DNA from 3 places in the Catenulispora sp. EB89 genome. Region 1 is predicted to be linked to each of the others. Evidence: riboswitches for the same ligand, from Rfam matches in the RefSeq annotation. Region 1 holds a riboswitch; each other region holds the start of a gene.
The links. Region 1 has a riboswitch for cobalamin ahead of ABH920_RS25485 (HoxN/HupN/NixA family nickel/cobalt transporter). Riboswitches for the same ligand answer to the same signal wherever they lie in the genome.
Positions count from the first base shown of each region.

Region 1 (6,944 bases):
GTCGGGCTGCGCACGCTCGGCCGCGCCCAGCCAGTCGTCGGTGTCCGCGAGCCGCGGCCGGGCCGAGGCCCGGCGGATGCGGTCGACGACGGTGCGCCGGGCGATCGCGCGCAGCCAGGTCTGCGCCGACGACCGGCCCTGGAAGGCCGGCAGCGCACGCAGGACCCGCAGGTACGTGTCCTGCGTGAGGTCGTCGGCGTCCTGCGGGCTGCCGCTCAGGCGCACGACGTAGCGGCGCACGTCGGGCCTGGTCGCCTGGATGAAGCGCTCGACGGCGGCCGGGTCGCCGTCCCGGGCGGCCAGGGCCAGCGCGTCGACGTCGGCTTGATCGACCGGGTGTTTCAGCGCAGGGGTCATCACCGTGTGTCCTTGCTGGAGAAAAAGAGACACGGCGACGCGGGATCACGTCGCCGGACAGGGCCGTCTACCGGACGGCGACCCCGGCCGGCGGCCCGCGGGAGATGATGACGTGGACGAGCAGGAGCTGGCGCAGCGGCGCAGCACTCTGGCTCACAACCGGCACACTGGGCGCCTGCGGCACGGGAACAACCACCCGGAACAGCAGCGCCAGCGGCGGGAGAAGGAAGGTCGCCGCCGAAGCCAGCAACCGGAAGACCGCGCGTTCACCGGTCGCGAGCCAGAGGCCTACTACGGTGGCGGCGGCGAGGTGCGCGGTAAGCATCCCCCAACTGTCGGAGCCGAGGAAGCCCGGGTCTGAGGACATGCCAGGCATGGTCATTCCGGCCATGGCCGGTGCGGGAGACAGGACCTGGCCGACTTCGAACCAGACGTGCAGCCCGGCTTGGGCACCGATCGTCAAGGCGACGACATGGACGATGCCGCGCTGTTTCGCAGAGAGCAGCCAGGCCAGCCCGAAAGTCGCCTCACCGGCGATGGCCAGCGCCCACCACGGCACCGACCGCCCGGACATCGACAAGTGCGCGGCCGTGGCCAGCAGCGTGCACACGGCCGCGAACATCGCAGACCGCACGGCGCGCAGTCCCCAGTCGACACTCATGACGGTGCCATCGTCGCATCCGCACGCCGCCGGGCTTCCGCTAGCCCTCCTCGCCGGCCGCGTTCCACCTCCGCTCAACGCGCGCGATCTTCCAGTACGCGATCGCCGCCACCCAGACAGCCACGAACGCGCCGACGATCACGAACCCGACGTTGTTCAGGTTCAGGTTCGCGATCCAGTCGGTGACCGGGTTGGCGAACCCGAACTGGTCGTGGACCACGCCGATCAGCTCGACGCTGCCGATGACCAGGGCGACGGCCACCGACAGGCCGGTGATCGTGAGGTTGTAGTAGACCTTGCGGATCGGGTTGGAGAAGGCCCAGTGGTAGGCGAAGTTCATGAAGGTGCCGTCGAGGGTGTCGAACAGGGTCATGCCCGCGGTGAACAGCAGCGGCAGGCACAGGATCGCGTACCAGGGCAGCCCGGCGGCGGCGCTGGAGCCGGCCAGCGCGAGCAGCAGGACTTCGGTGGCGGTGTCGAAGCCGATGCCGAACAGCAGGCCGACCGGGTACATCTGGCCGGGCCGGGTGATGGACTTGGTGAGCCGGCCCAGGATCCGGTTCATGAAGCCGCGCTTGTCCAGCTGCGCGGTCAACGCGGCCTCGTCGTACTCGCCGCGGCGCATCGCCTTGTAGACCTTGTAGATGCCGATCAGCGCGACCAGGTTCAGGATCCCGATCAGGTACAGGAACGTGCCGGAGGCGGTCGTGGACACCACGCCGAGGGACTGGCGCGTGCCGGACTTGTCGTCGGTGAGGCTCGTGGCCTGCCGTGCCCCGGCGGCGATCCCGGCGGCCAGCGCGACGACGATGGTCGAGTGCCCGAGCGCGAACCAGAACCCGACCGACACCGGCCGCTTCCCGTCGGCCATCAGCTTGCGCGTGGTGTTGTCGATCGCGGCTATGTGGTCGGCGTCGAACGCGTGGCGCATCCCGAGCGTGTAGGCGGTGATGCCGAGCCCGAAGCCGAAGACCTGCTTGCCGACCGTGTAGTGGTGCGGCGCGACCAACCCGGCCAGGATCCCGAACGCGGCCACGTGCATCGCCACGATCACCGCCAGCAACCCGCCGAACCGGAGCCAGTCGCCCCGCAGCCAGCGCACCGGCCCCGCGGACGAATCCCGGACAGCCCGGACAGAACGGTTCGCAGGCACGCTCACGCGGCTCGCCTCCAGCACCTCGTGGATGGTCGATGTTCGGTGCCGTGGCCGGTCTCCTGGCTGACGGGTCGAAGCCCCGGCCCCGCCTTCCCAGACGCGTCACGCGTCCAGTGGCCGCCGCCGCGCCAGACAAGCGCGGCCGGCGTGGAGCCGGTGCATTCCCGATCACAGTGGCGAGGGCCGCTCCGGTTTTCCACCGGTCTTCCCGAGCACCACGGCATGGTCACCGTAGCGAGCGGGTCGGAGGCGGGCAAGGCGGGGCCTCTGGCTTGTGCGCCACATCCGCCTCCGGCTTGACGCCGCCGTCCTCCGGTGGTCAGATCCCGGGGGCATTGCCGCACTGTCGCACGGCCGCACTGTCGCATTGCCGATCAGGATTCTTCGACGTGGGTGGGGATGGGGCTATGAGCGATCAGGGAGCTCGGGACGAGAAGTCCGCACGCGTGCGGGTCGCCGCCGAGCGTGCGGCCCAGCAGCGCAAGAGCATGCAGCGCCGCAGGCTCGGCATACTCGCGGTGGTAGTGGTGGTGATCGGGGTCTGCGTCGGCGTCGGGCTCGCGGTGAGTTCGAACTCCGCCAAGCCGAAGGCCTACACCCCGCCGACCGACGGCTCCGTGGTCGCCGACAAGTACGCGAACCCCGCGAACAAGGCGACGGCCCTGTCCTACGGCCCCGCGTCGGCCCCGCACACCCTGACGATCTTCGAGGACTTCCGCTGCCCCTACTGCAAGGCGCTGGAGACGGGATCGGCGTCCGTCTACAAGGCCTACGTCGCCAACGGAACACTGCGCGTGCTCTTCCACCCGGTGACCCTCATCGACACCCACGACAACGGCAGCGGCTCGCTCCAGTCCGGCAACGCCGCCGCGTGCGCCGCGGCCGCCGGGAAGTTCGACGAGTACCACGACGTGCTCTTCGCCCACCAGCCGGACGAGACCACCGACGGCTACAGCAGCACCGCGACGCTGATCTCGCTGGCCAAGCAGGTCCCGGGACTGGACACGCCGGCGTTCGAGACGTGCGTCAACGCCGGCACGTACAAGGGCCTGGTCCAGCAGAACTGGTCGGACTTCAACACGCTGCAACTCCAGGGGACGCCGACGCTGATGCTCGACGGCAAGACCCTCTCGCTGCCGAACAACTTCTGGCTGGCGTCGAAGGACGGGTCGTCGCTGGCCGGGTCGGACCCGGCGGTGCTGAAGCAGGTGTTCCAGAGCGCGGGGCTGCCGGCGCTGTCGTAGCGGTCCTGAGAACTGCCCCCGGCGGGTCGGGAACCAGCCGGGGTTCGCCTACGACTATCACTTCAGAGCGCACCGTCCGCGGCACCGTACGGGTGCCCGTTTCCCGGGTCGCGCGACGATTTCGAGTGCTTGTAGGTGTTCATGAGGCGGCTTCGTGAGCTGGGCCGGCGGCTCAGCGGGTCCGGCCGGGTGCTGGCGTTCGTCGTGCTGTTGGCGGGGTTGTACGCCGGGGCGCTGGGCATCGGGCACCTGGCCGGGCCGGTCGCCCCCGATCTGGTTCCCGGCGTGCCGCCGGTCGGACGACAGCCACCCCCGGGGATGCCGGGGATGGGTGGCATGCGGTGAGCGCCCCGACCGTCACCGATCTCGTAGTCGGCGGCATGACCTGCGCCGCATGCGTCAGTCGCGTGGAACGGCGCCTGGCCCGCGTCGACGGCGTCTCGGCCGGCGTGAACCTGGCCACCGGCCGGGCCCGCATCCTGCATCCGGCGCACATCCCGGTCCAGGACCTGATCGCCGCGGTCGAGCAGGCCGGATACACGGCGTGCCTGGTCTCCGCCGCCGCCCCGCCGGAGTCGGAGCCCGAGCCGCCAACCGACCGCGAACGCCTGCTCGGCGTCGCCGCGATGGCCGTGCCGGTCATCCTCCTGTCCATGATCCCGGCGTTCCAGTTCCGCAACTGGCAATGGTTCTGCTTCCTCCTCGCCGCGCCAGTCGTGACCTGGGGCGCCTGGCCCTTCCACCGCCGAGCCCTGCTCAACCTGCGGCACGCCACCGCGACCATGGACACCCTGGTGAGCCTTGGCATCCTCGCGTCCTTCGGCTGGTCGGTCTACGCGTTGTTCTTCGGCACCGCAGGCGACCCCGGCATGCGCATGGGCTTCTCGCTCCGCGCTGGTGGCGGCGGCGACGGTGCCGGGCACATGTACCTGGAAGCAGCCGTCGGCGTGCCCTTGTTCGTCCTCTGCGGGCGCTATCTGGAAAGCCGAGCCCGACGCCAGACCGGATCAGCCCTCCGCTCCCTCGCCGAGCTGAGCGTCAAAGAAGTCTGCGTCCGCGACAACGGCCACGAGCGCTGGATCCCACTGAACCAACTCCTCACCGGCCAGGAGTTCGTGGTCCGCCCCGGCGAGAAGGTCGCCACCGACGGCATCGTCGTCGAAGGCGCCTCCGCGCTCGACCTCAGCATGCTGACCGGCGAGAGCGTCCCCGTCGAGGCCGGCCCGGGGGCCCGCGTCGCCGGCGGCACCATGAACGTCGGAGGCACGCTCCTCGTCCGCGCGACCGCGATCGGCGCCGATACCCGACTGGCCCGCATCGCCGCCCTGGTCGAAGACGCCCAGACCGGCAAAGCCCGCGCGCAGCGCCTCGCCGACACCGTCGCCGCGGTGTTCGTCCCGGCGGTGCTGGCCATCGCCGCGACCGTCCTCGGCTTCTGGCAGGGCGCCGGAGCGCGGCCCCAGGTCGCGATCACCGCAGCCGTCGCGGTCCTGGTCGTCGCCTGCCCGTGCGCGCTCGGCCTGGCCACCCCGACCGCGCTGCTGGCCGCCACCGGACGCGGCGCGCAGCTGGGCATCCTGGTCAAGGGGCCCGAAGTGCTGGAACGGCTGCGGCACCTGGACACCGTCGTCCTGGACAAGACCGGCACGCTGACCGAAGGCCGCATGACGCTGCTCGCCACCACGCCGGCCCCGGGGCACGACGCCGCCGAGGTACTACGGCTGGCCGCAGCCGTCGAACAGCGCTCCGAGCACCCCTTGGCGCGCGCCGTCACCGCCGCTGCCGTTGCTGTTGCCGCGCTTCGTACGGCTCCGGACAGCGGCGGCTCGGCGCTGCCCGACGTCGCAGACTTCTGGTCGCGTCCCGGTATCGGCGTCGGCGCGACGGTCGAAGGCCACGAAGTCCGCGTCCTACGACCTGACGAGCCCCACGAACTACCCGAAGCACTCCGTACAGCGCTGGCCGACGCCGACGAACGCGGCTGCACCCCCGTCCTGGTCGAAGTGGACGGAGCCCCGGCAGCGATCCTCACGATCGGCGACACCCTCCGCCCCGACGCCTACCGCACCGTGCGCCGGCTCCGAGTCCTCGGACTGGAACCGGTCCTGGCGACCGGCGACGGCCCGGGCGCGGCCGCCGCCGTGGCGCGTGAGCTGGGCATCACCGCTGTGCACCACTCGGCCTCGCCGGAACGCAAGGCTGCGATCGTCGCCGACCTGCGCGCCACCGGCCGCGTCGTGGCCGTGGTCGGCGACGGCGTCAACGACACCGTCGCACTCGCCGCGGCCGACCTGGGCGTCGCCATGGGAGGCGGGACGGACGCCGCGATCGGCGCCGCCGGCCTGACCCTGGTGCGCGCCGACATCGGCCTGGTCGCCGACGCCGTGTGCCTGGCCCGGCGCACGCTGTCCACGATCCGCGCGAACCTGCTCTGGGCCTTCGGCTACAACCTCGTCCTCATCCCGCTGGCCGCCGTCGGACTGCTGAACCCGATGCTGGCCGCCGCCGCGATGTCCGCGAGCTCGCTGCTGGTCGTCGGCAACAGCCTGCGGCTGCGCACGTGGCAGCCGCAGCGCCGCAGCCTCGGGGGAGGGGCGCGATGACCGGCTCAGGCGCGCGGCGGTGGACGGCTGCCGTCCGCGCGGCGGCGGTTCCGATCGCGGCAGCCGGGCTCACGCTCACCCTCCTGACCGGCTGGGTCGCGGCCGGCCGCGCCGGCACCCCGCGACCGGTGCGGGTCAGCGCCGGGTGGATCCTCGTGCCCACCAGCCCGACGACCACCGCGGCGTTCTTCACGGTGCGCAACCCCGGCGACGTCCCCGACACCCTGCTCCGAGCCACCTCGACCGTGTCGCCGGACGTCGAACTCAGCCGTCACCTGCACGTCGGCACCGAAGGCCGGCCGGACCCCGTCGCGAGCCTCGCCATCCCGGCGCGCGGGGAGCTGCGGATGGCACCGCACGTCGCCGACGTCGTCATCGCGAACCCGCCGGACCTCCGCCCCGGCCAGCAGGTCACGTTCACGCTCCGCTTCCGCCACAGCGGCACCGTCACGGTCAGCGCGATCGCGATCCGGCCCGAGGACCTGTACGCCCGACTCGGCTGACTTGGCTTGCTCGGCTGACTCGGCTGACTCGGCTGACCTGGCTGACCGGCTACGAGCCCGACTCCCCGTCCCCGTTCCACCGCAGCGGCAGCCGAACCCGGAACCGGGTGTCCCCCGGCACCGACTCGACACTCAGATCCCCATGGTGCCTGCTGACCACGATCCGCCACGAGATGTCCAGCCCGAGCCCCGTCCCCTTCCCCACCGGCTTCGTGGTGAAGAAGGGCTCGAAGATCCGCCCCTTGATCTCGTCGGGCACGCCCGGCCCCGTGTCGCGGAACTCGACCACCAGGTGCTCCCGGTCCAGGCTGGTGCTGATCGTCAGCGTGCCGCCGTCGGCCATGGCCGCGACCGCGTTGTCGATCAGGTTCGTCCAGACCTGGTTCAACTCCGCCGGATACGCCGGGACCTTCGGCAGGC
Region 1 is NZ_JBGCCU010000012.1:232,076-239,019, forward strand. It holds gene ABH920_RS25475 (sigma-70 family RNA polymerase sigma factor) at 1-357, opposite strand, end outside; gene ABH920_RS25480 (hypothetical protein) at 425-1,018, opposite strand; gene ABH920_RS25485 (HoxN/HupN/NixA family nickel/cobalt transporter) at 1,059-2,177, opposite strand; cobalamin riboswitch at 2,206-2,409, opposite strand; gene ABH920_RS25490 (DsbA family protein) at 2,582-3,418, shown strand; gene ABH920_RS25495 (hypothetical protein) at 3,560-3,763, shown strand; gene ABH920_RS25500 (heavy metal translocating P-type ATPase) at 3,799-6,021, shown strand; gene ABH920_RS25505 (copper chaperone PCu(A)C) at 6,018-6,524, shown strand; gene ABH920_RS25510 (ATP-binding protein) at 6,574-6,944, opposite strand, start outside.

Region 2 (6,944 bases), on a different contig from region 1:
GCGCCGCGACCTCGCCGAACTGCTGCGCGCGGATGCGCTCGGCCCGCTCGGCGTCGAGATCGCGCAGCACCCGCAGCAGATACGGCAGCGCGATCAACACCCCGCCGGAGAACAGGATGAGCGCCGCGACGACCGCACTGGTCTCCGCGGCGAACGAAGCACCATTCGTCAGCAGCCGCACCAGCGCACCACCGATGACCAGCGCCCCGATCGCGGTCCGGGCATCGACCGCCCGCCGCCCCCGATCCCGCACGCCGAGCCACGTCCCGCGCCGCTCCGCAGCCAGATCCCGCAGCACCAGCACCATGCCGACCACCACCGCGGCCAGCGGTATCAGAGCCCGCATCTGATCGGCGGAACTGGGCCCGTCGAGCGCCGTCACGACCACGACGCCCACAGCCACCAGCAGCGGACCGGAGGCACCACGCACCCCGGCGGAGGACGGTCGCAGCATGCCAGCCATGGTCACACGCCAGTCGCCGCCGGCGCATCAGGGGCGACCCCGAGGGTTTCTCAGGGTCCGGACCCCGGCTAAGCCATCCGGCGCTCGGTGAAGCAGGGCGCGAGCGCGTCGTGCGCCCAGTAGCTCGGCCTGCCGAGGTACGCGCCGAGGGCGGTGAGGATTCCGCTGACGGAATCGGACTCGCCGAACCGTGCCATCTGATCAGCGCCGACGGCACCATGGAATTCGGCGACGGCCTGGACCGGGGTTTGTCCGGCACGCCGCGACCACCTTCGAAAAGAAGTTGTCCCACCCGAACCGGGGATCGTCGAGCGGACGGCCGCGCCGTCAGCGACGGCCTCGTAGGCGCTCGCAGGTATGACGACGGGGGAGTTTCCACCCCATGGCGAATACCGCGTTCCGCTTCCCCCGGGAGAAACCGTCCCGCCGGCTTCTCCCGACCCCGCCGTCCGTCTCAGGACGCGTCCGGCTGCTCCACCAGCTGCGCGATGTACAGCGGCTCCCCGAGCTGGCCGATCAGGTCCAGCTGGGTCTCCAGGTAGTCGATGTGGTGTTCCTCGTCGGCGAGGATCTCCTCGAACAGGTTCGCTGACGTGACGTCCCCACGCTCGCGCATCAGCTTGATGCCGTTGCGCAGCCGCTCCACGGCCGCGACCTCGACCTTCATGTCGGCGTTGAACATCTCGGTGACGGTCTGGCCGATTTCCAGCGGGAACAGCTTCTGGAAGTTGGGCAGTCCCTCCAGGAAGATGATGCGCTCCGCGAGCTTGTCCGCGTGCTTCATCTCGTCGATGGACTCGCTGCGGGTGTACTCGGCGAGCTTCTTCCAGCCGCGGTTGTCCTGCAGCTTGTAGTGCAGCCAGTACTGGTTGATGGCCGTCAGTTCGGCTGTGAGCTGCTCGTTGAGGAACGCGATGATGTCCTTGTCACCCTGCATGGCGTCCGATACTGCCAGAGCCGCCGATCCGGGAGGTAACGGCGTGTGCGCGGATTGCGCCGAATGGGGACGTCCTCGGGCTCGCCGAAGTGCCCCGCCGTGAGGATGACCAGCGGGTTCAGCCCAGGGCCGGCAGCGCGGCCGGGCAGTCCGGCGCGTGCTCGAACACCGGGAGGGCCGGGAGCGCGGGGCGTGCCGGGCGCGTCGGCGCGGGCACCGGCAGCCGCTCGGCCTCGGGCATCGAGTCCACCGGCGCCGAGTCGGCGACCCGGGCCGCGGCGAGCAGGCAGCTCAGCCGCTTCACGCAGGTCCCGCACGCGGAGCCCGCGCCGGTCGCCTTGCGCACCTGCTTGACCGACTTGGCACCTAGCGCGACGACGGCGTCCACCTCGGCGGTGGTCACTGCGTGGCATATGCAGGCGTACAAGCGGGGCTCCGGCGCTCGGCGGGTTCGGGATCGGCAGACTTAGGGGAGCCTAAGCTACCTAACGGCCACCTGCCAAGTCCCCGCGGTACGTGCGGTGCACCACATCTGGGACGATGGTCCCCATGGGGCAGCCGGGATCAGGGGTGGACACAGAAGGCGAGACGGTGCAGTCCGACGATCGGCTCCCGCCCGGCCAGCGCATGCAGCGCGGGGAGTGGCCGGTGCTGCACTACGGCCCGGTGCCCCGCTTCAAGCCCGCGACCTGGGACTTCCGCGTGACGGGCGCCACCGCCGACGGCGCGCAGGCGATCTGGTTCCACGAGGAGTTCGGGGCGCTGCCGTCCGTCGAGGTGACCGCCGACTTCCACTGCGTCACCAAGTTCACGATGCTGGACGCCCCCTGGCGCGGCGTCAGCGGCCGCACCGTCCTCGAGCTCGCGCCGCCGGCCCCGGACGCGACGCACGTCACGGTCTGGGCGGAGTACGGCTACAGCTCGAACCTGCGCATCGAGGATCTGCTGCGCGAGAACGTCCTGTTCGCGACGCACTACGCCGGCGTCCCGCTCACCCCCGAGCACGGCTTCCCGCTGCGGCTGATCGTGCCGCACCTGTACGCGTGGAAGGGCCCCAAGTGGGTTCGCGGGATCGAGTACCTCACGACGGACCGGCGCGGGTTCTGGGAGGAGCGCGGGTACCACAACATCGGGGACCCGTGGAAGGAACAGCGGTACTCCTACCAGGAGGACCCGGGGGACGGGCCTCCGCTGTAGTCCTGTTCCGCTGTAGTCCTTGTGTAGTTCTCCCCGGAGTCAGGTCGTCCGGATCCGGCGCAGCACGGCCCGCCACAGCGTCCCGGGCCGCCCGAGCGCGCGCAGCCGCTGCTGCGGTGCGGACGTGGGGGTGTCGCGTTGCTCACCCCGCGCCAGCGCGAACGCGCCACCGTCCAGCTCGTATTCACCCAGGACACGGGGTCTGCGCCGTCGCTCGCTCACCCTCCCATTGAGGGATAGAACCGGCCATTCCGCCAGCCGGCGCCGCCCGGGCGCGGTTTGACGCCCGATGATCGCTGCGGGATGCTGCACGCGGGATGGTCGGCAGGAATCCGGTGCGAATCCGGAACGGTCCCGCCACTGTGATCAGGGAGCGCCTCCCGCTTGCGAAGCCACTGGGACGTCAGCGTTCTGGGAAGGCCGGGCAGGCGCGCGGATCTGAGAGTCAGGAGACTACGACCGTCCCCCGGCACGCCGCTCCCGCGGCGTGTTCTTGTGAAGAGACCTGTCGGGCGTGGATACCCGTGAGGAGCTGATCCGGCGTGCCGCCGTACCCGTTCACCGCCGTCGTGGGTCTTGACGACCTCCGGCTGGCCCTGCTGCTGAACGCCGTGTCCCCGGCCGTCGGCGGCGTCCTCGTGCGCGGCGAGAAGGGCACCGCGAAGTCGACGATCGTGCGCGCCCTGGCCGCGGTGCTGCCGCAGATCGCCGTGGTCCCCGGCTGCCGCTTCTCCTGCGACCCCGCCGCGCCCGACCCCGCCTGCCCCGACGGCCCGCACACCGCGTCCTCCGCTTCCTCCGCACCCTCCGCACCCTCAGCGTCCTCCGCATCCGCGGCCGGCGCCGTGGCCTCGCAGTCCCACCCGGCGCGCCTCGTCGAGCTGCCCGTCGGCGCGACAGAGGATCGGCTCGTGGGCTCCCTGGACCTGGAGAAGGTACTGGCCTCCGGCGTCGCGGCCTACGAACCGGGCCTGCTGGCGGCGGCGCACCGCGGCCTGCTCTACGTGGACGAGGTCAACCTCCTGCACGACCACCTCGTCGACCTCCTCCTCGACGCGGCCGCCATGGGCGTCGCGCACGTCGAGCGCGAAGGCGTCTCGATCTCCCACGCCGCACGCTTCCTGCTGGTCGGCACGATGAACCCGGAAGAAGGCGAGCTGCGGCCCCAACTGCTCGACCGCTTCGGCCTGACCGTCGAGGTCCGCGCGAGCCGCGACCCCGCCGAGCGCGCCGAGGTCGTGCGTCGGCGACTGGCGTACGAGGCCGACCCGGAGGGCTTCGCCGCGGCCTGGGAGCAGGCGGACAAGGAGACGGCCGCACGCATCGAGGCCGCGCGTGCGCTGCTGCCGTCGGTGACGCTGCCGGACGCGGAACTGCTGCGGATCACCCGCATCTGCGCGGCCTTCGAGGTCGACGGGATGCGCGCGGACCTGGTCACGGCACGCGCCGCGACGGCGCTCGCCGCCTGGGCCGGCCGGACTGAGGTCATCGCCGAGGACGTGCGCCAGGCGGCGATGCTGGCGCTGCCGCACCGGCGACGGCGGCATCCGTTCGACGCGCCGGGGCTGGACGAGGAGCGCTTGGACGAGGCCATGGATGATGCTGCGGACGGGGATGAGGACCCTGATCCCGGCCCTGGCCCCGGCGGCCCTGATGGCGACGGTTCCGACACTCCCGACGCCCCGAACCAGCCGAACGACCCGCGCGCCGCCGCCGCACCGGACACCGATCCCGAGCGGTCCCGCACGCCGCAGTCCGGTCCCGAGGCCACCGCCGGACCCGACGCGGTCGGCGCGGACTCTCCTGTCGAGTCGACCGAAGCCGCTCCGGATGCCGCGCGCCGGCCGCGCTCTGCCGCCGCGGGTGAGCAGGGAGTGGCGACTCCGAGCGAGCCCTTCAAAGCCCGCCTGTTACAGGTCTCCGGCGTCGGCACCGGCGCCGAAGGCCGCCGCTCCCGCGCCCGCGCCACCGGCGGCCGCACGGTCGGCGCACGTCCCGGAGCCCACGGCCTCCACCTCGTCGCGACCGTCCGCGCCGCCGCGCCCGAGCAGGTCGCCCGAGGCCGACGCGAGGGCGCGATCCGCCTGCGCTCCGAAGACCTGCGCGAGCCGATCCGCGAGGGCCGCGAAGGCAATCTCGTCCTGTTCGTAGTAGACGCCTCCGGCTCGATGGCCGCCCGGCAACGCATGGCCGCCGTCAAGGGCGCGATCCTCTCCCTCCTCCTCGACGCCTACCAGCGCCGCGACAAGGTCGGCCTGGTCACCTTCCGAGGCCGCGACGCCGAAGTCGCCCTCCCGCCGACCTGGTCCGTCGACGCCGGCGCCGCCCGCCTCACCTCGCTCCCGACCGGCGGCCGCACTCCGCTCGCCGCCGGCCTGCTGCAAGCCGCTGACGTTTTGCGCGTCGAGCGCATGCGCGACCCGAACCGCCGGCCGCTGGTCCTCGTCGTCACCGACGGCCGCGCCACGCAGGCGATCTCCTCGTCATCGTCCGCCGCCGCGCCGCGCGCGACCGCCTCGCCGCGCGCAACAGCCTCGCGTGCCGCCGGAGCCGACCCTCTCGCCGACACCCGCCGCGCCGCGGCCCACCTCCGCCAGGCCGTGGCCACCCTCGGCGGCAGCGCCGTCGTCGTCGACTGCGAGTCCGGCCCGGTCCGCCTGGGCCTGGCCGCGCGCCTGGCCGCCGACCTCGCCGCCGACCATCTGCCGCTCACCGACCTCGCCGCCGACGCGCTCACCGCGGCGGTGCACGGCAACCGACCCCGCTCCGACCGGAGGGCCGCCTGATGCCGCAGGGCCAACCCGAACACGTCCCCGACGACGGCCTCACCACGCGCCAGCGCCGCAACCGGCCGCTGACGATCGTGCACACCGGCCCCGGCAAGGGGAAGTCCACCGCCGCCTTCGGCCTGGCCCTGCGCGGCTGGAACCAGGGCTGGCCGATCGGCGTCTTCCAGTTCGTCAAGTCGGCCAAGTGGCGCATCGGCGAGGAGACCGCGCTCAAGGCGCTCGGCGAGCTGCACGCGCGCACCGGCCAGGGCGGCGTCGTCGACTGGCACAAGATGGGCGAGGGCTGGTCGTGGATCCAGCGCGACCTGCACTCCGATCCCGAGCTGCAGGCCGACAACGCCCGCGCTGGCTGGGAGCGCATCAAAGCCGACCTGGCCGCCGAGACCTACCGCCTGTACGTCCTGGACGAGTTCACCTACCCGATGAAGTGGGGCTGGGTGGACGTCGAGGACGTGGTGAAGACCCTCGCCGACCGTCCGGGCACCCAGCACGTCGTCATCACCGGCCGCGACGCCGCGCCGGAGCTGCTCGACGCCGCCGACCTGGTCACCGAGATGACCAAGGTCAAGCACCCCATGGACGCCGGTCAGAAGGGCCAGAAAGGCATCGAGTGGTGACCTCGTCACCGCTGGCCGTCCCGCGCGTCGTCATCGCCGCCCCGGCCTCCGGCCACGGCAAGACCACGATCGCCACCGGCATCATCAAAGCCCTGACAGGCCGCGGCTTCACCGTGGCCCCGTTCAAGGTCGGCCCGGACTACATCGACCCCGGCTACCACGGTCTGGCCGCCGGCCGCACCGGCCGCAACCTCGACCCCTACATGGTCGGCACCGAGCGCGTCGCGCCGCTGTTCGCGCACGGCGCGGCCGGGGCCGACCTGGCGGTGATCGAGGGCGTCATGGGCCTGTACGACGGCGCGACCGGCGAGGGCGATCTCGCCTCCACGGCGCAGGTCGCCAAGCTGCTCGACGCGCCGGTGCTGTTCGTCGTGGACGCCGCCGCCCAGGGCCGCTCGGTCGCCGCGCTGGTGCACGGATTCCGCGCGTTCGACCCCGAGGTGCGCATCGCCGGCGTGATCCTGAACCGGGTCGGCTCCGAGAATCATCGCAATATCCTGACAGAGGCGCTGGACGAGCTCGGCGTGCCGGTCCTCGGGGCGCTGCGCCGCGCCGCCGCCGTCGCGAACCCCTCGCGCCACCTCGGCCTGGTCCCCGTCGCCGAACGCCGCGCCGAGTCCGTGGCCGCGGTCGACGCCCTCGGCGCCCTGGTCGACGCCGGCGTCCAGCTCGACGAGGTCTACCGGCTGGCCCGCAGCGCGCCCGCGCTGGACGTCACCGCCTGGGACCCCGCCGAGGAGATCGGCCGGGGCCGCGGCGCCCGACCGCGCCCGCGCATCGCGATAGCGTCAGGGCCCGCATTCACCTTCTCCTACGCCGAGAACGCCGAACTGCTCGCGGCCGCCGGCGCCGAGGTCTGCCCCTTCGACCCGCTGCACGACGAGGCCCTGCCCGAGCGGATCGGCGGCCTGGTGATCGGCGGCGGCTTCCCCGAGGTCTAC
Region 2 is NZ_JBGCCU010000015.1:115,633-122,576, reverse strand. It holds gene ABH920_RS28985 (sensor histidine kinase) at 1-454, opposite strand, end outside; gene ABH920_RS28980 (hypothetical protein) at 532-660, opposite strand; gene bfr (bacterioferritin) at 918-1,400, opposite strand; gene ABH920_RS28970 (bacterioferritin-associated ferredoxin) at 1,519-1,827, opposite strand; gene ABH920_RS28965 (sulfite oxidase-like oxidoreductase) at 1,950-2,597, shown strand; gene ABH920_RS28960 (hypothetical protein) at 2,637-2,819, opposite strand; cobalamin riboswitch at 2,925-3,051, shown strand; gene ABH920_RS28955 (VWA domain-containing protein) at 3,140-5,383, shown strand; gene cobO (cob(I)yrinic acid a,c-diamide adenosyltransferase) at 5,383-6,003, shown strand; gene ABH920_RS28945 (cobyrinate a,c-diamide synthase) at 5,997-6,944, shown strand, end outside.
Region 2: it holds a riboswitch for cobalamin, as region 1 does, so the genes downstream of both, ABH920_RS28955 (VWA domain-containing protein) here and ABH920_RS25485 (HoxN/HupN/NixA family nickel/cobalt transporter) in region 1, are expected to answer to the same signal.

Region 3 (6,944 bases), on a different contig from region 1:
GCGAGCAGGCGATCGCGTCGTCGTCGGCGATCACCGGCAGGTCGGCGGGGGTGGCCGTGGCGGCGGTGGCGGCGACCGTCGCCTGCTGGATCCGCGTCGCGGGCCGCGAGCGCAGGTAGTATGTGGACTTCAGCCCGGCCTTCCAGGCGTACATGTACATCGACGACAGCTTCCCGATCGTCGGCGCGGCCAGGAAGAGGTTCAGCGACTGCGACTGGTCGACGAACGGCCCGCGGGCCGCGGCCAGCTCGATCAGCGCCTTCTGCGGCAGCTCCCACGCCGTCCGGTACAGGGCCCTGATCTCCGCCGGCAGCGCCTCGACGCCCTGCACCGAGCCCTCGGCCCGCTTGATCGCCTCGCGCACCGCCGGGGTCCACAGCCCCAGCGCCTTCAGCTCGCCGACCAGCGCCGAGTTGATCTGCAGGAACTCCCCGGACAGCGTCTCGCGCTTGAACAGGTTCGACACCTGCGGCTCGATGCACTCGTAGCAGCCGGCGATGGAGGCGATGGTCGCGGTCGGGGCGATCGCCACCAGCAGCGAGTTGCGCAGGCCGGTGGCCGCGATCCGGCCGCGGACCCTGCTCCAGCGCGCGGCCAGCTCCGGCGAGGTGGCGACGTTCCACAGGTCCGGCTGCAGGTCGCCCTTCGCGGCGCGGGTGTCCGCGAACGCCGGGTGCGCGCCGAACTCCTCCGCCAGCCCGGCCGAGGTCTCCAGCGCGGTCAGGTAGATCTCCTCGGAGATCCGCGTCGACAGCTCCTGCGCCCGCGCGTCGTCGAAGGGCAGCCGCAGCGCGAAGAACACGTCCTGCAGCCCCATCAGGCCCAGCCCGACCGGACGCCAGCGCGGGTTCGACGCCGCGGTCTGCTCGCTCGGGTAGTAGTTGATGTCGATGACCCGGTCCAGGAAGACCACGGCGGTGCGGACCGTGGCGCGCAGCCGGTCCCAGTCGATCGCGTCGCGGGACGCGGTCAGGTGCGCGCCGAGGTTGATCGAGCCCAGGTTGCAGACGGCGGTCTCGGCGTCGGAGGAGACCTCGATGATTTCAGTGCACAGATTCGACAGGTGCACGGTGTTGCCGGGGACGCCGGTCTGGTTGCAGAGCTTGTTCGATGCGTCCTTGAACGTCATCCAGCCGTTGCCGGTCTGCGCCAGTGTGCGCATCATCTTGCCGTAGAGCTCACGCGCCGAGACCTGCCGGACGTAGCGGCCCTCGGCCTCGGCCGCGCGGTACGCCGCGTCGAACTCCGCGCCCCACAGGTCCGGCAGCTCCGGAACCTGGTCGGGGTCCATCAGGGACCAGAGGCCGTCGGCCTCGACGCGGCGCATGAACTCGTCCGGGATCCAGTTGGCCAGGTTCAGGTTGTGCGTGCGGCGCGCGTCCTCGCCGGTGTTGTCCCGCAGCTGGAGGAACTCCTCGACGTCCGGGTGCCACGGCTCCAGGTACACGCACGCCGCGCCCTTGCGCCGGCCGCCCTGGTTGACCGCGGCGACCGAGGAGTCCAGCGTGCGCAGGAACGGGACGATGCCGTTGGAGCGGCCGTTGGTGCTGCGGATCAGGGCGCCGCGCCCGCGGACCCGGGAGAAGCCGATGCCGATGCCGCCGGCGAACTTCGACAGGCGCGCGACCTGTTGGTAGCGGTCGTAGATGGAGTCCAGCTCGTCGCGCGGGGAGTCCACCAGGTAGCAGGACGACATCTGGGTGTGCCGGGTGCCGGAGTTGAACAGCGTCGGCGAGCTCGGCAGGTAGGCCAGCGAGGACATCAGGCGGTAGAAGCCGACGGCCTCCTGCGGGTCCTGCGACAGCCCGACGGCGACGCGCAGCAGGAAGTGCTGCGGGGTCTCGATCACGCGGCGGGTCACCGGGTGCCGCAGCAGGTAGCGGTCGTAGACGGTGCGCAGGCCGAAGTACTCGAAGCGGAGGTCGCCCTCGGGGTCGATCGCGGCGTCGAACCGCTCGGCCGCCGAGCTCACCAGAGCCTCCGTCACATCGCCGATCAGGCCCTCCCGATGCCCGACGGCGATGGACGCGCTGAAGCCGGTCGCGCCCTGGCCGGCGGCTTCGCGGGCGATGACCCCGGACAGCAGGCGGGCGGCGAGCTTCGAGTACTGCGGCTCCTCGCCGATGAGCTCGGCCGCGCTCTGGACGGCGAGGTCGGCGATCTGGTCGGCGGTGGCGTTCGGCGGCAGGCCGGCGAAGGTCTTGCGGGCCACGCGCGCCGCGTCGACGTCGGGCAGGTCCGCGGACTTGTCCGCGATCTCCGCTTCGAGCTGAGCCGCTGTCGTCGCTGTCGTCGCTGTCGTGGTCACCGGCGGCAGCGCCTGCGCCCCCGCGCGCCTCGCTGCGTCCGTGGTCTCGACATGTGTGAGCGTGACCGTCACAACCTTCTCCTCGCCAGTCGTAGGTCCGAGGTCCGAACCGTTGGCGAGCAGACACCGGAGGCACGCGAAAGCCGCGACGCGCTCCGCCGTCAGCCGTCCCACGCGGCCTCGGACCAGCCGTACCCCACGTCCGGGCACGGCACGGCTGGCAGGTCTTCGGACTCGCGGGCGCTCGCGGGCCCGGGGAGGACCGCGCGAACCTACTGGCCGTCACTTCCCAGGCCGGCGCCTTCCGGCGCCACTCGGCCCAGTGTGTACGACGGCTGTCGTTCCCACTCACCGCTGCGGGGCAGTCCCGGTCTCGCACCGGGTTCCCTCTTGCCTCGACCGCCGCCCTTGTGCGGGGCGGTGGTCGAACCAGCTGCATCGGACACCATATCTTGTGGCGGCGCTCAAATTCCAATCAACATGCTGTATGTCAGGGGACTACTGGAAGGTGGCGTGCGTCGGCCGCAGGTAGATCCGCACGCGGGTCGGCGCGTCGCCCACGGGACCGTCCATCGGCAGCGCGTAGCGGTCGGCCAGGACGGCGAAGAAGTCACCCTCCGGGTCCGGCTCGATGCGGTCCACGGTCCCGCGCAGCTCCAGGTAGCGGTACGGGGCCTCGGGGTCGTTGATGGAGACCGCGGCGTGCGGGCGGTCGTTGAGTTCCTTGTACTTCGCGCGCTTGGTCGAGGTGGTGAAGGACAGGAATTGGCCGTCCCACAGGAACCACATCGGGTTCACGTGCGGGGTGCCGTCGGCGCGGATCGTCGCCAGGTGGCAGAAGACGGGGCGCTCGAGCAGGTCGGTGTGGGATGCGGGGATGACGGACATGGGTCTACTCCAGTCGGGGACGGGGTTTCGGACAAGGGGAGATGTCGACTGGCAGCGATCAGGAAACGTGATCGTCGGTAGTGGCGGCGACGCCGGCCCGCATGACCGACCACCACTCGGCGACTCGCTCGGCGACGTCGGCGTGGCCGGACAGGATGCCCGAGACGTGCTGGACGCCCTGGAAGCCGGCGACCGAGGCCCGGGCCAGTGCGCCGGGATCGGCTCCGGGCCGGAGCTCGCCGCGGTCGGCGGCGGTGCGGAACAGGTCGGTCGAGGTGGCGATCCAGTCCACGAACGGCATGTGGACCGGCTCGGAGATCAGCGCGCGCTCGGCTTGCAGGCGGACCGTCGCGCGGACGATCGGGTCCTCGCGGATCTGCGCCGCGATGCGGGCGAAGACCTCGCCGAGGAGGTCGAGGACCCGATTGTGCGCCGGCGTCACCTCGGTGACCACCGAGGGCCACTGCTCGTAGCACTCCTCGACGATGGCCGCCGCGATGGCGGCCTTCGCCGGGAAGTGGAAGGCGAGGGCGCCCTTGGTGACGCCGGCGCGGGCCGCGATCTCGCTGGTGGTGGCCGTCGCGTAGCCGAGCTCTGCGAAGCACTCGGACGCGGCCAGCAGGATCGCGCGGCGGGTGCGGCGGGCGCGCTCCTGCGTGGGCTCGCTCGGGGTCCGGGGCTCGGCCGAGGCTCGGGAGCTGGCCGAGCCCCGGGAGCCGGCCGAGCCTCGCGAGTCGGCCGGCGGCGGCGTCACGTGCTCAGCTCCGGACCGCGACGACGGTCTTGCCGGGGCTGCGGTTCTCGGCCTGCGCGATGTGCGCCTCGGCGGCCTCGCTCCAGCCGATGACGCGCGGCGCCGGGATCGCCAGCCCCTCGGCGGTGAGCGCGAAGACCCCGGCGATGAGGTCGCCGACCGCGCCGGCGTCGCCCCGGGCCCGGTTGATGATGCTGAAGCCGGCCGTGGTCCAGTTGTTGCGGCGCAGGTCCGCCAGGCTCGGGGCGGCGGGGTCCGGCTGGCCGGCGGCGGCGCCGTAGCTGACCAGGCGGCCGCCGGGGGCGAGCAGCGCGGGCATCGCGGCCGACACGTCGCCGCCGATGGACTCCAGGACCACGTCGAACAGCGCGCCGTCGGCGGCCTCGCGGGCGTTGGCGGCGAACTCGGCGTCGCGGATCGCGGGGCGGTAGGCGGCGGCGAGGGTGGCGGCGGAGCGCGCGCTGGTGCCGCCGACCAGCGCCGTGGGGTGGCGCAGGGCCAGGACCGCCGCGAGCGCCTCGCCGACGCCGCCGCCGGCCCCGGTGACCAGGACGCGGTCGGTCGCGGCGACGTGCCCGGCCCGGGCCAGGCCGACGGCGGTGGCCCAGGTGAGCGGGACGGTGGTGGCGGCTTCGAGGGCGAGGCCGGCGGGGACCCGCGCGGCCAGGCCGGCCTCGGCGACGACGGTCTCGGCCAGGCCGCCGCCGTCGACGGTGAACGCCACGACGGTGTCGCCGACGGCGAAGCCGTTCACGCCCTCCCCGAGCGCGGTCACCTCGCCGCCGACTTCCATGCCCGGCACGAAGGGCCAGCTGCTCGCGTAGCCGGGCGCGCCGCGCCGGGCCAGGACGTCGACGAAGTTCAGGCCGGCGAAGCGGACCGCGATCGCGAGCCGGCCGGCGGCCGGGGTCGGCGCGGGGATGTCGACCTCTGCGACGTTCTCCGGACCGCCTGGCGCGCTGAACTGGATGGCCTTCATGATGGGTTCCCCTCCCAGGATCTTGCTGCGGCGGATGCCGCGGGGAAAAAATACCGGCTGGCCGGTTTCTTGTCGAGCGTCAGCCGAAGGCCGCGGCGTTCCGCACCGCCCACGCGCTGAACGGCGCCGCCGGCCGGCCCAGCACCCGCTCGACGTCCGGGCTCACGGCCCGCTCCTCCTCCGTCGGCTCGCCGAGGATCGCCAACGTGCCCTCCACCACCTCCGGCGGCATGAACTGCGCCATCTGCGCCTGTGCCTCCTCGCGCGTCATCTCGACGAACCGCACCGGCGCCTTGATCGCCTCCGCGATGGCCGCGGCGCGCTCGCGCGGCGAGGTCGGCGCCGGGCCGGTGAGCACGTACGTCGCGCCGTCGTGGCCGTCCTCCGTGAGCGCCGCCGCAGCGACCGCGGCCACGTCGTCCGGGTCCACGAACGGCAGCCCGACCTCGGCGAACGGCGCCGGAGCGACGCGCTGCGCGCGGATCGGCTCGACCCAGGCGAACGCGTTGGAGTCCAGGCCGCCGGATCGCAGGATCGTGTATTCGAGCCCTGAGGCGGCGACCGCCTGCTCGAACCCGGCCGCGTGGGCGTAGGCGCCGCCGGGTCGGGTGCCGACGCCCTGCGAGGAGACCAGCACCACCCGGGTGACGCCGGCCGCCTTGGCCCGGGCCAGCACGCCGGCCGGGTCGTCGCCCGCGACCAGCAGGAACAGCGCCTTCGCGCCCTGCAACGCGGGCTCCAGGCCGGCCGGCTCGGCGAGGTCGGCGGCGGCCGCGCGCACGCCGGCCGGGACGTCGGAGTCCTGGACGCGGCGGGCCACGGCGGTCACCGCGTGTCCGGTGGCGGACAACTGGCGTACCAGCGTCCGGCCGACGTTCCCAGTGGCACCCGTCACGACGATCATGATTCTCCCCAATCTCATTTCCGAACAAGAAACACCAGCTGAAGCTGTGAGTTAGTTGGCTAACTGACTCAGACGCTAGCCGATCACGGTCCCCGTTGTCTATCCTCAGTTAGGTGACTGACTCAGAAGCCGGGAAGACCACATCCCGGGGCGGCAAGCGCGAGCGGCTGGCGTCCGCCGCCGCCGAGGTGTTCCACCACCAGGGCGTGGAGCGCACCACGCTCAACGACATCGCGCAGGCGGCCGACGTCCCGCTGGGCAATGTCTACTACTACTTCAAGACCAAGGACCAGCTGGTCGAGGCCGCCCTCGGCGCGCACCGGGACCGGCTGGCCGACATCACCGGGCGGCTCGACCAGCTGCCCGATCCGGCCGCGCGGCTCAAGGCCCTGATCGCCGGCTGGGTCGAGCGGCGCGACGTCGCGGCCCGCTACGGCTGCCCCTTCGGGACCCTGGCCACCGAGCTCGACAAGCGCGAGGACGGCCTGGACCAGACCGCGGCCGGGGTGCTGCGCGCGCTGATCGACTGGACCGAGGAGCAGTTCCGCCAGCTCGGCCGGGCCGACGCGCACGATCTCGCCCTCGAACTCGTCGCGGCCTACCAGGGGATGTCGGTGCTGGCCAACGCGCTGCGCGATCCGGAGGTGATGACCGCGCGCGGCGGCCGTCTCGCGGATTGGATCGACACCCTCGCCTGATCGGGTCCGGTCGCGGGAAGATCGGACGTTCCCCATTCGCGAGCGCTCCGGAGGGCGAGACCCGTGTTCTTCAAGGACGGCCAGCACATCCTTCTCATCGGCGACAGCATCACTGACTGCGGACGCCGCGAAGAGAACGCCCCCTTCGGCAACGGGTACGTCAGCCTGCTGCGGGCGTTCACCACCGCCCGGCATCCCGAGGCCCGTCTGACCTGGACCAACCGCGGCATCAGCGGCAACACCGTGCGGCACCTGGCCGACCGCTGGGAGGCCGACGCGCTGGCCCCGCGCCCGGACTGGCTGTCGGTGATGATCGGCATCAACGACGTCTGGCGCGCCTTCGACGGCCACCCGGAGAACGCCGTCCCGCTCCCGGAGTACATCGAGACCCTGCGCACGCTGCTGCGCCGGGC
Region 3 is NZ_JBGCCU010000024.1:33,541-40,484, reverse strand. It holds gene ABH920_RS37545 (ribonucleoside-diphosphate reductase subunit alpha) at 1-2,257, opposite strand, end outside; cobalamin riboswitch at 2,510-2,757, opposite strand; gene ABH920_RS37540 (PPOX class F420-dependent oxidoreductase) at 2,807-3,196, opposite strand; gene ABH920_RS37535 (ScbR family autoregulator-binding transcription factor) at 3,255-3,950, opposite strand; gene ABH920_RS37530 (zinc-binding alcohol dehydrogenase family protein) at 3,955-4,929, opposite strand; gene ABH920_RS37525 (SDR family oxidoreductase) at 5,009-5,833, opposite strand; gene ABH920_RS37520 (TetR/AcrR family transcriptional regulator) at 5,947-6,531, shown strand; gene ABH920_RS37515 (SGNH/GDSL hydrolase family protein) at 6,595-6,944, shown strand, end outside.
Region 3: it holds a riboswitch for cobalamin, as region 1 does, so the genes downstream of both, ABH920_RS37545 (ribonucleoside-diphosphate reductase subunit alpha) here and ABH920_RS25485 (HoxN/HupN/NixA family nickel/cobalt transporter) in region 1, are expected to answer to the same signal.